Regions from separate parts of the Bradyrhizobium sp. BLXBL-01 genome, predicted to be linked through region 2. Evidence: riboswitches for the same ligand, from Rfam matches in the RefSeq annotation. Region 2 holds a riboswitch; the other holds the start of a gene.
What was found. Region 2 has a riboswitch for S-adenosylmethionine ahead of metX (homoserine O-acetyltransferase MetX). Riboswitches for the same ligand answer to the same signal wherever they lie in the genome.

Region 1: another riboswitch for S-adenosylmethionine. It lies ahead of ACNJYA_RS36835 (O-succinylhomoserine sulfhydrylase); the one in region 2 lies ahead of metX (homoserine O-acetyltransferase MetX).

What each region holds. Positions count from the first base shown of each region.
Region 1 is NZ_CP182471.1:7,946,429-7,954,432, reverse strand. Features, by position in the region: gene ACNJYA_RS36835 (O-succinylhomoserine sulfhydrylase) at 61-1,248, opposite strand; SAM riboswitch at 1,323-1,402, opposite strand; gene ACNJYA_RS36830 (2'-deoxycytidine 5'-triphosphate deaminase) at 1,483-2,619, shown strand; gene ACNJYA_RS36825 (PAS domain-containing protein) at 2,850-3,263, shown strand; gene ACNJYA_RS36820 (hypothetical protein) at 3,369-4,421, shown strand; gene ACNJYA_RS36815 (MATE family efflux transporter) at 4,798-6,240, shown strand; gene ACNJYA_RS36810 (hypothetical protein) at 6,237-6,677, opposite strand; gene ACNJYA_RS36805 (SRPBCC family protein) at 6,791-7,192, opposite strand; gene ACNJYA_RS36800 (VOC family protein) at 7,464-7,823, opposite strand; gene ACNJYA_RS36795 (helix-turn-helix transcriptional regulator) at 7,878-8,004, opposite strand, start outside.
Region 2 is NZ_CP182471.1:7,749,803-7,757,806, reverse strand. Features, by position in the region: gene ACNJYA_RS35900 (lysophospholipid acyltransferase family protein) at 1-547, shown strand, start outside; gene ACNJYA_RS35895 (gamma-glutamylcyclotransferase) at 544-1,155, opposite strand; gene ACNJYA_RS35890 (DUF2125 domain-containing protein) at 1,266-2,450, shown strand; gene ACNJYA_RS35885 (prephenate/arogenate dehydrogenase family protein) at 2,576-3,511, opposite strand; gene hisC (histidinol-phosphate transaminase) at 3,508-4,605, opposite strand; gene ACNJYA_RS35875 (chorismate mutase) at 4,639-5,487, opposite strand; SAM riboswitch at 5,644-5,723, shown strand; gene metX (homoserine O-acetyltransferase MetX) at 5,818-7,020, shown strand; gene metW (methionine biosynthesis protein MetW) at 7,023-7,685, shown strand; gene ACNJYA_RS35860 (alpha/beta fold hydrolase) at 7,803-8,004, opposite strand, start outside.

The sequences.
Region 1 (8,004 bases), 200 kb from region 2:
TCCGCGGATGCAGAAGAGGTGGATTACGCCTTCGGCTAATCCACCCTACGGGAACTCGCCTCACGCCTTCTCCAGCGCCGCGGTGAGATCCCCGATCAGGTCATCGGCATGCTCGAGCCCCGCCGAGAAGCGAATGAAACCCTCGCTGATGCCGAGCGCGGCGCGGTCTTCCGGCTTCAGGCGCTGATGCGTCGTGGTCGCCGGATGCGTGACGAGGCTCTTGGCGTCGCCGAGATTGTTCGAGATCTTGGCAAGCTTCAATTCGTTGAGCACGCGGAACGCCGCCGCCTTGCCGCCCTTCACCTCGAAGCCGACCAGCGTCGAGCCGCCGCGCATCTGCTTCTTCACCAGCGCCGCCTGCGGATGATCGGCGCGGCCGGGATAGACCAGCCGCGAGATCTTGGGATGGCTCGCCAGCACCTCGGCGATGCGCGCAGCCGTGTCGGTCTGCGCGCGCACGCGCACGCCGAGCGTCTCCAGGCCCTTGAGCAGGACCCAGGCATTGAACGGCGAGATCGACGGGCCGGTCTGGCGCATGAAATTGTGGATGTGCTCTGCAATGAAGGCTTCCGAGGACAGGATGATGCCGCCGAGACAGCGGCCCTGGCCGTCGATGTGCTTGGTCGCGGAGTAGACGACGACGTCGGCGCCGAGTGCGAGCGGACTCTGCCAGATCGGCGTCGCAAACACGTTGTCGACGACGAGCCGCGCGCCACCCTTGTGCGCGATCTCGGCGATTGAGGGAATGTCGAGCACATCGAGCGTCGGGTTGGTCGGGCTCTCCAGGAAGAACGTCTTGGTGTTGCGCTTCACCGCGCGCTGCCATTCATCGAGATTGGCACCGTCGACCAGCGTGGTCTCGATGCCGTAGCGCGGCAACAGGTCCTGGACGACATAGAGGCACGAGCCGAACAGCGCGCGGGAGGCGACGACGTGATCGCCGGCCTTGAGCGGTGCCAGGATCGCGGTCGTCACCGCCGCCATGCCGGTTGCCGCCGAGCGCGCGGCCTCGGCGCCTTCGAGCTCGATCATGCGGCGCTCGAACATCGCAATGGTCGGGTTGGAATAGCGCGAATAGATGAAGCCGGGATCCTCGCCTTTGAACCGCGCCTCGCACTCCTCCGCGCTGGCGTAGACATAGCCTTGCGTCAGGAACAGCGCCTCCGACGTCTCGCCATATTGCGAGCGAAGGGTGCCGGAATGGACCAGGCGGGTTTCGGGGCGGTAAGTGGCAGACGACTTCGACATAGGACCCTCTCCGATGACCGTCGAGGCGAAAACGGTCACAAAAAAACCGGCCTGGATATCTCCACGGGCCGGGATCACAGAGGTCCCCGGCCTGTTTAGCGACTTATTTAACGTGGCTGCAAGCCGGCCGGCTCAAATCACCACGGGATAAGTGATGCTCATATTCCGCAATACCCTTTCCGTCAAGGCGTCCATCGGATAGCCGTAAAAGACTTGTATTTCCGGCATGTCCGGATGCGTTTGACCCCTGATGAGGACCCCCGGTTGACGTTCACGGTCGCCGCCGACGCCAATGGTATCCTGCCCGACCGCATGATCGCGGCGATGGCGGAAGAAGGTCTCATCCTGCCCGCCTACGACTTCGTCGAGAGCCAGATCCAGCCGGCGAGCCTCGATCTGCGTCTTGGCGACATCGCCTATCGCGTCCGTGCCAGCTTCCTCCCCGGGCCCGGCGCCACGGTGGCCGAGCGCATCGACGAGTTGAAGCTGCACGAGTTCAGCCTCGCCGACGGCGCGGTGCTCGAGACCAATTGCGTCTACATCGTGCCGCTGCTCGAAAGCCTCGCGCTGCCGCCGGAGATCGTCGCTGCCGCCAATCCGAAGAGCTCGACCGGCCGGCTCGACGTCTTCACCCGCGTGATCGCCGACGGCACCCGCCGCTTCGACATGATCGGCGCCGGCTATCACGGCCCGCTCTATGCCGAGATCAGTCCGAAGACGTTTCCGGTCTTGGTGCGCGAGGGCTCGCGCCTCAGCCAGGTGCGCTTCCGCACCGGCGATGCCATCCTCAATCCCGACGAGCTCGATGCGCTGCATGCTAGCGAGCGCCTCGTCGACATCGACGATGCGGACCTGTCCGGCGGCGTTGCCGTCTCGGTCGATCTGTCGGGCGAGAAGGCGAGCGGCTTCGTCGGCTACCGCGCCAAGCGCCACACCGGCGTCGTCGACGTCGACCGCCGCGCCGGCTACGCGGTGGAGGATTTCTGGGAGCCGATCTCGGCGCGCCCCGACGGCAGCCTGATCCTCGACCCCGGCGAGTTCTACATCCTCGCCTCCAAGGAAGCGGTGCAGGTGCCGCCCGACTACGCCGCGGAGATGGTGCCGTTCGATCCCTTGGTCGGCGAATTCCGCGTGCACTATGCCGGCTTCTTCGATCCCGGCTTCGGCTATGCCGGCGCTGGGGGGCAGGGCGCCCGCGCGGTGCTCGAAGTGCGCTCGCGCGAGGTGCCGTTCATCCTCGAGCACGGCCAGATCGTCGGCCGCCTCGTCTACGAGAAGATGCTGGCGCGCCCCGACGCGATGTACGGCCAGCGCATCGGTTCCAATTACCAGGCGCAAGGCCTCAAACTATCGAAGCATTTTCGGGTGTAGCTGCACACTCTACTGTCATGCCCCGGCTTGCCGACTTCGCTGAAGCTTCGCCGGCCGAGCACCCTCTGGCCCGGCGTAGCCTAGCGGAGCCGGGACCGGGGCATCCAGTACGCCGCGGCCTATCGCTCTATGACGGACGCCTCTGGGATACTGGATCGCCCGATCAAGTCGGGCGATGACACCGAATGTGTGTCACGATGCGCAAGACCAGCTACATGCGAGGTGGCGACATGACCGATCAGTTCCAACTCGATGCAAGCATCATCAACGACGCCGCGGACGCGCTGATCTATTCCGATCGCTCCGGCACGATCACGCGCTGGAATCGCGCATCGACCGCGCTGTTCGGCTTCTCCGCCGACGAAGCGCTCGGCCAGAATCTCGATCTGATCATTCCCGAACATCTGCGCGCCGCGCACTGGAAAGCCTTCGACGCCGCGCTCGCCAGCGGCACCATGAAGCTTGCGGGCAGGCCGACGCTGACCCGCGCGCTGCACAAGAGCGGGCGCAAGCTCTACATCGAGATGACCTTCGCGCTGGTGCGGGACAGAGATGGTGCCGTGCAGGGATCGGTGGCGATGGCGCGCGACGTCACGGAGCGCGTCGAGCGCGAACGGGCGGCCAAGGCGGCGCAAAATTCGTGATGCGGAATTGACGGAACGCCGTGCAGGGAGGTCTGCACGCGGGTCATGTTGCCTGTCACTGGCCGCGGTGACACACTCGATCAAAACCATGATCGGGGAGCGAACATGACCGCCGCACCAGACCTCGCGCAGGAAGCGCAATGGAAGCGCTGGCGCGCAGTCGCAGATCTCTACCATGCCTATTTCACCGGCCTCATCCTCACCGTCGTCACGCGGCGCGGCACGGCGGATGCCGCAGAATTCGTCTTCCGTGTGTTCCGCCGCCAGCAGCAGGAGCGCTTCCTGCCGGGGCTCAAAAAGCTCGGGATCGACCATCTGCCGCCGGCGGTCGCGGCCGCGCAATACCACTATCTCTCCAACTGGATCGGCGGCGTGCACGTCGAATACATGTATGAGAGCGACAGCAAGGCCTGGATCCGCTATCCGCCGCCGCGCTGGATCTGGAAGGGCACCGCGATCTGCGGCGTGCCGGGCGAAGTCTCCCGCGCGATGCTGCGCGGCTGGCACGCCAACAACGGCGTTGCGCTCGGCGATCTCAGGCTCGGCTTCGTCTGCACCAAGCAGAGCGTCGACGGCCAGGACGGGCTCGAAGGCTATTATCATCTCTACGACCATTCGCTCGAGCTCGACCAGCGCCTGGTGTTCGCGCGGCACCTGGAAGCGCCGCTGTTCGATGCGAAGACGGCGCCGGCATTGCCGATCGCGAGCTGGCCAAGACCGCGGTTGGAAAAGGCCTATCGCAATTACGCGATGGAATATGTCCGCACCGCCGCGCCCGTGATGGTGCAACTGTTCGGCCCCGAGGATGCCGGCTATCTGCTGCACCTCACCGGCAAGCTGATCGGCATGCAATATTTCGACGAGGTTGCCGCGGCGCTGGCGATGACCCGCGGTGGCGCGCGAGAGTTCGCATCCTTCCTGAGCGCGCTGCTCGCCACGCAGGATGATGCAGCCGAGATGACACGATCGGAAGGCACCTTTGAGATCCGGCAGCAAAGCTGGAAGCTGATGGACGACGTCGCCGACACTCACCGCGCCTGCGCCAAGGTGCTGGAAGGATTGTTCGAGGGTCTCGCTGCAGGCTGCGGCCGGCATATCGGCGTGCAGATGCGCGCCGCTGCAGGCGGCCGTCCGCCATTGGTCTGGACGATTGAGTGAGCGACAGTGTCGCCGCGCTTCGCCTCTCCCCGCGTGCGGGGAGAGGCCGGAATTTGCGACAGCAAATTCCGGGTGAGGGGGAGTCTCCGCGAGTCCGGCTGTCACCGTTGTTGCGGAAGCGGCCCCTCACCCCAACCCTCTCAGCGCGAGCGAAGCTCGTCGCGGCCCCGTAAGAACGGGGAGAGGGAGAAGAGGAGAAGTGCCGTAATTCCACCGCTTGAAATGCGCTGCCGCAGGGCACGCCTGCATCAGGCGCAGGCGGAATCGGGGCTCGCCGTGCTAACAAGCCTCAGCCGCGCCTTTCGCGCGAACGAAGTCATTTGGCACACCAAGTAATTTGCCGCGCCGCAAACGGCGGCTGCGCCCGGGAGAGGACATGTCCGACATCGCCGAAATCCCGGTCGATGAGCAAGAGCGCCCGCTGCCGCCGCCTCCGCCGCCGATCAGAAGCGCGCTGACCGACGGGCCGATCCTGCGCACGCTGCTCTCGCTCGCCTGGCCGAACGTGATCGGCCTGTCGGCCGGCATCTGTGTCGTGATCGCCGAGACCTCCTATGTCGGCCGGCTCGGCGTCGAGGCGCTGGCGGCGATGGCGCTGGTGTTTCCGACGATCATTCTGACCATGACGATGTCCGGCGGCGCCATGGGCGGCGCGGTGGCGTCGGCCATCGCGCGTGCGCTCGGTGCCGGCAACCGCGAGCGCGCCGGTATCCTCGCCGTGCACGCGATGCTGATCGGCATCGGCTTCGGCCTCGTCTTCATGCTGGGCATGCTGGTCTTCGGGCCAAAACTGCTCGAGATGCTCGGCGGCCGCGGCGATGTGCTGACGCATGCGATCGCCTACACGCAGGTGTTCTTCGGCGGCGCCGTGCTGCCCTGGCTGCTCAACACCATGGCGGGGATCCTGCGCGGCACCGGCAACATGAAGCTGCCGTCGTTCCTGATCCTCAACTCCGCGGCCTGGCAGATCGTGCTCGGCGGCACGCTCGGCCTCGGGCTCGGGCCGGTGCCGCAGCTCGGCATGCGCGGCGTCGCCGCCGGCGCGCTGATCGCCTACACCATGAATATCGGCATCATGAGCTGGTACGTGTTCTCCGGCCGCGCGCGGATCACGTTGAAGCTGCGCGGCCTGCGCATCCAATGGGCGATGTTCTTCGACATCCTGAAGGTCGGCGCCATCGCCTGCTTCTCGCCGCTGCAATCAGTGCTGACGATCTCGATCTTCACCCACATGCTGGCGCAGTTCGGCACCGCGATCCTCGCCGGCTACGGCGTCGGCGCGCGGCTCGAATTCCTGTTGACCTCGATCGCGTTCTCGTTCGGCATTGCCTGCGTGCCGATGGTCGGGATGGCGATCGGCGCAGGCCGCATCGCGCGGGCCCGGCGCATCGCCTGGACCGCCAGTGTTGCCGCTTTCGTGGCGGTCGGCGCGCCGGCGTGCCTCGTTGCGATCTTTCCCGATCTCTGGGTCAACATGTTCACCGACAGCGCGGCCGTGCGCGCGGCGAGCCACCAATATCTCTCGACGGTCGGGCCGTTCTACGCTTTCTTCGGCCTTGCAACGACGATGTATTTCTCCTCGCAAGGCGCGGCCAAGGTGATCGGGCCGGTGCTGGCGCAGACGGCGCGGCTGATCTACATCGCAGGAATCGGCTGGTGGCTGTCGACCCACGGCGCCAGCGCGCAGAGCTTCTTCTGGCTCGCCGCGAGCTCGATGGTCGTGCTCGGCCTGCTGTCATGCTCCAGCGTGGTGCTGACCCGCTGGGGACCGCGCGAGACGAAGCCCGCGATCACGCCGGCGCTTTCGATTGGTGACTAGCGGCGTTTGTGGCGGCGATGGCCGCCGCCGCCGGTATTGGCGAGCCGCATCAATTGCGGGATCATCGCCATCATGTCGCCGCCGCCCATGCCGCCGATCCCGACCGGCATCGTGCCGCCGCCCATCGGCGTGTAGCCATAGTTCGGTGCACCGAATCCGCCGCCGAAACTGCCGCCGCCCATCATGCCGCCGAGCCCGCCGCCGCCGTTCTCCATCATGCGGCTCATCATCGGGCCCATGGTCTGCATCAGCATGGCGAAGCGGCGCTTGCCCATCTTCGCCTTCATCATCTCCAGCATCGGCGCCATCTGGGTCATCATGTCTTCGCCGCCGGTACCTCCGCCGCCGAGGAATTGCGCCCTTGCCGGCACGCTCGAGATCGAAAACAGCAGCAGCACCGCGGCCGCCTGGCAGATCACCTTGTCCGCACCTCTCATGGCATGCTCCTCGCGTGCGTGGCGCCGCCGGGAAAGCAGAGCCGACCGGACGCACGCGGGCATGGTTACGGCCGGCGAGGATGCGCTTCTGTGAGAAAACTCACAGTGAATGATCAGGCCGCCACGGACGGAAACGCTTTGTGCATGGCGGTCACCGCCTCCTTGGTTTGCCCCTGAACGTAAGGCGCGAGCTCGTTCGGCAGCATGTCGATGATCCAGATGAGGCGGCAGCTAGTCTCGCCCTCGGCAACGACCTGAACCGAGGCGCTGTAATGCCGCAGCCGCTCGTTGTTGATGGCATAGACGAGGCGCCGCCGCGCATCGTCGCAATCGACCAGCACCTCGCGCGCGACGGAGCCGTTGGCGAAGGTGACGATGCGCGCATCGCCGTCGAGCGTGCAGGCGGTGACGAAGCCCGGCACCAGCCGCCGATGCAGCGCACCGAAATCGCGGACCGAGTCCCAGACGTCGCGCGCGGAGGCGGGGAGGGAGATGTCATTGTGGATGGAGGCCATGGGATCAGTGTCCTTGATTTCGACAGGTCGACGCCGGAAACACCGTCATTGCGAGCGAAGCGAAGCAATCCAGAGATGTTTCCGCAGAAACAGTCTGGATTGCTTCGTCGCAAGAGCTCCTCGCAATGACGGAGCGAGTGGCTACAGTTCGTAGGGTGGGCAAAGGCGCGCTCTTCGCGCGCCGTGCCCACCATTCATCGGCATTGTCGCGAGGAGTTGGTGGGCACGCTACGCTTTGCCCACCCTACGAGATCTCGTTTGTAGCTAACGCTCACACGCAAACCGCCTCGACATTGTTGCCATCAGGGTCGATCAGGAACGCCGCGTAATATGTCGGGCTGTAATCCCTGCGCGGCCCGGCGCCGCCATTGTCACGGCCGCCGCTTCGCAGGCCCTCGCTGTGAAACGCCTTGACCGCATCATGGTCTTTGGCGCGGAAGGCGATGTGGACGCCGTCGGCCTTGCGGCCCTTGTTCAGGTGCAGCCACAGCGCCGGCTCGCCCTTCGGCCCGAATCCGGCATAGCCGTCGCCGCTCGAGCACAGGACAAAACCGAGCGGCGCCAGCACCGCGGTGTAGAAACGCGTGGCGGCGTCGAGGTCGGCAACGCGCAATCCGATGTGGTCGTACATGTTCGTCTCCATTGCAAAGCGTGACGCAAGGGCACGCGCCGGAGACGACCCTAATCAGTTGAGGGCAAGCTGCTCTTGGAGAATCTTGCGCTCGCCCTTCGAGGCCTGGCGGAACTTGGTCGGCGACACGCCGGCGGCGCGATGGAAAGTGCGGACGAAATTGGAGAGATCGCCAAAGCCG
Region 2 (8,004 bases):
CGTGGCCAAGCATCAGTCGTTCTGGGAGACCTTCGTGCTGCCGGGTTTCTTCAACCGGCCGATCTTCATCCTCAAGCGCCAGCTGATGCAGATCCCGGTGTTCGGCCAGTTCCTGGTCAAGACCGGGATGATCGGGATCGACCGCAATGCCGGCGTGAAGGCGCTGCTGGACATGACGCGCCGCGCGCGCGAGGCGGTGCGCAGCGGAAAGCAGCTCGTGATCTTTCCGGAAGGCACGCGCCGCGCGCCGGGCGCGCCGCCCGACTACAAGACCGGCTTTGCGCAGATCTATTCCTCCTGCGGCGTGCCGTGCCTGCCGGTCGCGCTCAATTCCGGCCTGTTCTGGCCGCGCCGCACTTTCATGCGCTATCCCGGCACGCTGGTGGTGGAGTTTCTCGAGCCGTTGCCGCCGGGTCTGTCGAAGGACGAGTTTCTCGCGCGCGTGCAAGCGGCGGTCGAGGACGCGACCGGTCGCCTCGTCGAAGCAGGGCGGAAAGAGCAGGAGCGGTTGATCGGCTCGGCGCCGAGCTACGCGCCGACGGGCTAGCGGCTTTCGCGATCTTCGTGCCGATCCGTCGCGTGCAGCGAGTGCGCATCACCATGCAGCATCAATGCAAGCTGATGCAGCTGGGTGTCGCGAAAGCCTTCGGCCTCGATCGCCTTCACCGTTGCGGTGACGTAATCGCGGTTGGCGCCGGACTGGCCGTGGCCCTGGACGACGTGGCGGTGCTGCTCGGCGAGCGAGAGGCGGCCGGCATATTGCACATGGCCGCGGTCGACGACGTAGGCGAGTGCGGAGACGCGCTGGCGCGCATCGTTCTCCAGCCACACCGAGCGCATCACCTCGCGATAGACCGAGGTGACCTGCTCCCGTGCGCGCAAATATGCGACCACCTCGGCACGGTTCTTCTCGGCGACGCGGAAGGCGATGCCGCGGCAGGCGCCGCCGCGGTCGAGCCCGAGCACCAGGCCCGGCTTCTCCGGCGTGCCGCGATGCACGAACGAATAGACGCAGAGCGCGCGGTGCTCGCCGACCAGCCGCGCCGGGACGCGTTCCTCGAAGTCGAAGCCCGGCCGCCACATCAGCGAGCCGTAGCCGAACACCCAGAGGTCGCCCGTGGCTGTGGTGACGGAGGGGAGGGTGATTTCCGACATTTCGGGCACGGCTACCAGAACCCTGCGCCCAAGCGAAGCGATTTCTGCGCCTTTCGTCGCAGGCCGGCACCGCTTACATTTGCCTGAATCTGGCGTCAAAGGGTCGCCGCATGTCCAATATGACCGTTGCCACAAGCCGCCGCTCCCGCTGGGGCCTCTTCATCGCCCCCGTTCTCGTCCTGGTCCTTGCCGTCGCCTGGAGCTGCTTCTGGTTCTATGCGGCGTCGCAGGCCGAAATCGCCGCCGACGCCTGGCGGGCGCAGGAGGCCAAGGCCGGCCGCATCTACGATTGTGCCAAACGCTCGATCGCCGGCTTCCCGTTCCGCTTCGAGGTCCAGTGCTCCGGCGCCAGCGTCGCCCTGGTCTCGCAGAATGCGAGCAAGACGCCGTTCACGGCCAAGCTCGACAACATCCTGGTCGTGGCCCAGGTCTACGACCCCAAGCGCATCATCGCCGAATTCTCCGCGCCCGCGACGCTGATCGACGGCGTCACGCAAAACACCTTCACGGTGAATTGGAGCAAGGGCCGCGCCAGCGTGGCGGGCCTGCCGGCGGTGCCGGATCGCGCTTCCATCGTGTTCGACGAGCCCAGCCTCAACCGTCTCGATGGCAGCGTGCAGGTGCCGCTTGCGCGGGCCAAGCAAGTCGAACTGCATGGCCGTCTCGCCGACGGATCACCATCGGATCATCCTGTAATCGAGACCGTGCTCCATGTCGCGCAGGGCAGCATCCAGGGCGTGCATCCGCTGCTCGCCGAGCCGTTCGAGGCGGACACTCGCGCCAAGATCACCGGCCTCTCCGACCTCACGCCAAAGCCCTGGCCGCAGCGCTTCCGCGAGATCCAGGCCGCCGGCGGTCATATCGAGATCGTGCAGTCGCGCATCCAGCAGGGCGAGATGATCGCGGTCGCGGCCGGCACGCTCGGCCTGTCGCCCAATGGCCGGCTCGACGGCGAATTGCAGATGACGGTGACCGGCCTCGAGCGCGTGATCCCGGCGCTCGGCATCGAGAAGATGCTGGAGGAGGGCGTGCCGCAGGCAACGCTCGACCGCCTCGCGCCCGGCGTGAAGTCGCAGGACCTCAACAATCTGTTCGGCGCACTCGACCGCGCCGTGCCCGGCCTCGGCAAGGTGATCAAGCAGAACGCCAATGCCGGCGTTGCCGCCGGCATCAATTCGATCGGCACCGAGAGCACGCTGGAAGGCAAGAAGGCGCGGAGCTTCCCGCTGAAATTCGTCGACGGCGCCGTGCTGCTCGGCCCGGTCAAGGTCGGCCAGATCCCGCCGCTGTATTGAAGACTCTCTCGTCATTCCGGGGCGATGCGTAGCATCGAACCCGGAATCCGTTTCACAGCGTGCGCTGCGGCCCGATGGATTCCGGGCTCGCCCCTTCGGGGCGCCCCGGAATGACGGGGGTGACGCTACGGCTTCTTCAGCGCCGCATGCGGCCGGCCGAAATCGGGCGCGGCTGAATCCTGGCCGATCTCGACGATGCCGCGGCGGATGGCGCGGGTGCGGGTGAAGTGGTCGAACAGCGCCTCCCCATCGCCGCGACGGATCGCGCGGGTGAGCTTTGCCAGATCCTCGGTGAAGGTGCCGAGCATCTCCAGCACGGCCTCCTTGTTGGCGAGGAAGACGTCGCGCCACATCGTCGGGTCGGAGGCCGCGATACGGGTGAAATCGCGAAAGCCGCCGGCGGAGAATTTGATCACCTCGGATTCCGTCACCTGCGCCAATTCGTCGGCGGTGCCGACGATGGTGTAGGCGATCAGATGCGGCAGGTGGCTGGTGATGGCGAGCACGAGGTCATGATGATCGGGCGTCATCACCTCGACCTTGGCGCCCATGGTGGCCCAGAACGCGCGCAGGCGGTCGGTCGCCGCGGCATCGACGCCTTCGGGCGGGGTCAGGATGCACCAGCGGTTGATGAAGAGCTCGGCGAAACCAGAGTCCGGCCCGGAATGCTCGGTGCCCGCCACCGGATGCGCCGGGACGAAGTGAACCGATTCCGGCAGATGCGGCGCCATGTCCCTGACCACCGCGCCCTTGACCGAGCCGACGTCGGAGACGATCGCCCCCGGCTTGAGATGGGCAGCGATCTCCTGCGCCACGGGTCCGCAGGCGCCGACGGGAATGCAGAGGATGACGAGATCGGCGTCCTTCACGGCCTCAGCATTGGTCGCCACGACCTGATCCACGATGCCGAGCTCGGCGACGCGTGCGCGCGTCTTCTCGGAGCGTGCGGTGGTGACGATTTCACCGGCCAGCCCCTGGAGCTTCGCAGCGCGCGCGATCGAGCCGCCGATCAGGCCGAAGCCGATCAGCGCAACGCGCTGGAAGTGCGCCTGCGCGCTCATTTGCCGCCCATGAAGTCGCGCAAGCCGTCGACCACGAGGCGGTTGGCCTCCTCGGTGCCGATCGTCATGCGCAGCGCATGCGGCAGGCCGTAGTTTTTCAGGCCGCGCAGCACGAGTCCACGCTTGGTCAGGAAGGCGTCGGCGTCGTCAGCGGTCTTGCCCTTGTCCGTCGGGAAATGGATCAGCACGAAATTGGCGACGCTCGGCGTCACCTTCAGCCCGAGCTTGCCGATCTCCTCGGTGAGCCAGTTGCGCCAGGTCTCGGTGAACTGCTTCGACATCGCCTGATGCGCGGTGTCCTCGATCGCGGCGACCGCGGCATACATCGCCGGCGTCGACACGTTGAAGGGACCGCGGATGCGGTTGACCGCGTCGATGATGTGCTCGGGCCCGAACATCCAGCCGATGCGCAGTGCAGCCAGGCCATGGATCTTGGAGAAGGTGTGCGTCACCACCGTGTTCTCGGTGGTGGCGACGAGCTCGATCCCCATCTCATAGTCGTTGCGCGAGACGTAATCGCAATAGGCGGCATCCAGCACCAGCAGCACGTGCGAAGGCAGGCCGGCACGCAGCCGCTTGACCTCGTCGAACGGCAGATAGGTGCCGGTCGGGTTGTTGGGGTTGGCGAGCCAGACCAGCTTCGTCTTCGGCGTCACCGCCTTCAGGATGGCGTCGACGTCGGCGGTGAGGTTGGTCTCCTTGGCGATGACGTTCCTGGCGCCGACCGCCATGGTCGCGATCGGGTAGACCAGGAAGCCGTGCGTGGTGGAGATCGCCTCGTCGCCTTGGCTGAGATAGGTGTGCGCGAGCAGATTGAGGATCTCGTCCGAGCCGGCGCCGCAGATGATGCGGTTGGGGTCGAGCCCGAACGAGCGGCCGATCGCCTCGCGCAGCACGCGCGAGGTGCCTTCCGGATAGTCTTCCAGATGGTCCGCCACGCGCTTGAACGCTTCGATCGCCTTGGGCGAGGGCCCGAACGGCGTCTCGTTGGCGGAGAGCTTGAACACCTTGCGGCCCGGCTCCGGCACCGGGCTCTTGCCGGGCGTGTAGGGCGCAATATCGAGAATGCCGGGATTCGGCACGGGGCGGGACATCTTGGACTCCGGATAGGCTGGGCTGCTCGCGAATTACGATTTCGGCCCGGTCGGGGGCACCGTATAGCGCGTTGCGTGGCTGCCGACGAGGGCCACAGAGCGAACCGAGGCCCCCGCCTCGATCAGGGCAGCCCTGATTTTGTCGATGCTGGTCGCGCTGGTGACCGAGACCAGCAGCGCCGCGCCGTCGAAGGCGGTATCGGGCACCGCAACGATCTCGGCGAGCGGCGACAGCGCGCGGGCGACCTCGGCGTTCCATCCGGAGACGCGCACGCTGAAGGTCTCGACCTCTGTCACCAGGGCGCTGTCGGCGACGCGCGAGATCGCGAACACCGGCAGCGAGGCCGGATGGTCGGCACGCTCGACGAAGGGCATCCGTGCGATGATCTTGGGCGCGCCGTCGGCTTCCAGCTCCAGCCACCACGGCGTGCGGCTCGAGGTCGCCGAGACCAGCGCCAGGTCGCCCTTGGATTTCGCCACCGCCTCGACCGCGGCCTGCGCGCTGAAATGCGCGACGTAAGGCACGGTGAAGCCGAAATGGAAGCGCACGGAATCGCGCATCGCAGGTTCGCTCACCGAGATGTCGGCATGCACGGAGAACGGCGCCTGCACATAGGTGAAGGTCGAGATGATGACGCGCCAGATGCTCTCGACCGTGTCGAGCGGCAGGATGCCGCGATGACGCTGCACGATCTCGCGCATCATGGAAGCCTCGCGCGCGGGGCGGAACGCCGAGCCGACCTCCTGGGTCTGCTTCACCTGGATCAGCCGGTCGATGATGTCGCCGCGCTGCATGAGGAGGCGATGCATGCCCTCGTCGATCGCGTCGATCTCCTTGCGCAGTTCCTGCAGCGATGGTGGCGCGGGCGGACGTTGGGACATGTCTGGTCGTCGATCGTTCCGATGGGGGATGTCCTGATTAGGCAGTCGTGGCGGCGAAAGCAAAGAGAAATGACGTGCTTTGCGGGCGACGCGACTGAGGCGAATTGGGCCGATCCGGGCCGCGACTTGACGAAAACCGCCCAAGACGGTAGCTTTTGCCCGTTCCGTGGTCATTTGAGCCGGCCGGCTTGCAGCCACGTTAAAAAACTCGCTAAACAGGCCGGGGACGCTTCCGATCCCGGCCGAACCTATCGTTCAGGCCGGGTTTTTCATGGCCTGATGTCAGCGGCGCGCTCGAGCAGCCAGTCGCAAACGAGGTCGATGTCCGAGATGGGTAGCGTCAAGTCGATACCGAGTCCTGCGATCAGCGCCGACGAGCGATCGCACGAAGTGGACCATCCAAGCTCGCTGATTGCGCATTTCGACACCGAGCAGCCGCTGCGGCTCGATTGCGGCGTCGATCTCACCCCGTTCCAGATCGCCTACCAGACCTATGGCGAGCTTAACGCCGATCGCTCCAATGCCGTGCTGATCTGCCATGCGCTGACCGGCGACCAGCATGTCGCCAACGTGCATCCCGTCACGGGCAAGCCGGGCTGGTGGGAGACGCTGGTCGGCCCCGGCCGCCCCATCGATCCCAAGCACTACTTCATCATCTGCTCCAACGTGATCGGCGGCTGCATGGGCTCGACCGGGCCGGCGTCGATCAATCCCGCCACAGACAAGGTCTGGGGCCTGGATTTCCCCGTCATCACCATCCCCGACATGGTGCGCGCGCAGGCGATGCTGATCGATCGACTCGGCATCGACACGCTGTTTGCGGTCGTCGGCGGCTCGATGGGCGGCATGCAGGTGCTGCAATGGACCGCGGCCTATCCTGAGCGCGTGTTTTCTGCGCTGGCGATTGCCTGCGCGACGCGGCACTCGGCGCAGAACATCGCCTTCCACGAGCTCGGCCGCCAGGCCGTGATGGCCGACCCCGACTGGCACGGCGGCGGCTATGCCGATCGCGGCATCCATCCGCATCGCGGGCTCGCGGTGGCGCGGATGGCGGCGCACATCACCTATCTCTCGGACGCGGCGCTGCATCGCAAGTTCGGCCGGCGCATGCAGGATCGCGAGCTGCCGACCTTCTCGTTCGACGCCGACTTCCAGGTGGAATCCTATCTGCGTTACCAGGGTTCGTCCTTCGTCGAGCGCTTCGACGCCAATTCCTATCTCTATCTGACGCGGGCGATGGACTATTTCGACATCGCCGCCGATCATGGCGGCGTGCTGGCCAAGGCCTTCGCCGACATCAAGACCCGCTTCTGCGTGGTCTCCTTCACCAGCGACTGGCTGTTCCCGACCTCGGAATCGCGCGCGCTGGTGCACGCGCTGAACGCTTCGAGCGCGCGGGTGTCGTTCGCCGAGATCGAGACCGATCGCGGCCATGACGCCTTCCTGCTCGACGTGCCCGAATTCTTCGACATCTCCCGCGCCTTCCTGCAATCGGCAGGCAAGGCCCGCGGGCTCAGCCTCGAGGACCGCTAGCGATGTCCGTCCAGGAAGTGCTGCCGCTGAACGGCGCTGCGACTGCGTCGTCCGGCCAGTTTCGCGCCGATCATCTGTTGGTCGCCGAGATGGTCAAGCCGGGCTCGAAGGTGCTCGACGTCGGCTGCGGCGACGGCGATCTGCTTCAGCTGCTGGAGACCCGCGGCATCGACGGCCGCGGCATCGAGCTGTCCCGCGAGGGCGTCAACCGCTGCGTCGCCAAGGGGCTCGCGGTGGTGCAGGGTGATGCCGATACCGATCTCGTCAATTATCCCGACGATGCCTTCGACTACGTGATCCTGTCGCAGACGCTGCAGGCGACGCGGCAGCCGAAGGTCGTGCTGGAGAATCTGCTGCGCATCGGCCGCCGCGCCATCGTCTCGTTCCCGAATTTCGGGTTCTGGAAGATGCGGCTCCAGCTCCTGATCGGCGGCCACATGCCGCGCACGGAGAATCTGCCGGCGACCTGGTACGACACCGCCAACATCCATTTCTGCACCATCAAGGATTTCGTGCAGCTCTGCGACGAGATCAACGTCAAGATGGAGCGCTCGGTCGCGCTCGATCTCTACGGCCGCCCGGTGCCGCTGAACCTGCCCTGGTGGGTGTGGAACATGTTCGGCGAGCAGGCGGTGTTCTTGCTGAGCAGAGGCGGGGGGAAGTAGTCCCCGTCGTCATTGCGAGGAGCTCTTGCGACGAAGCAATCCAGGCTGTCTCCGCGGAGGGATTCTGGATTGCTTCGCTGCGCTCGCAATGACGGAGTACTGGGCAGCGCATCTGCCTTAATGCGCCGCCAGCGACCGCGGATCCCGCACCGGCCATCGCCCCGCTTCCACCAGCGTCACGAACCGCTCCACGCTCTCGTTGAACAGCGCGGGCTCCTCCAGATTGAGCACGTGGCCCGACTTCGGAAACATCGCGAGCCCCGCCGCGGGCAGATGCTTCTTCAGGAACAGGCTCGGCCCGATGCACGGATCGTCCTCG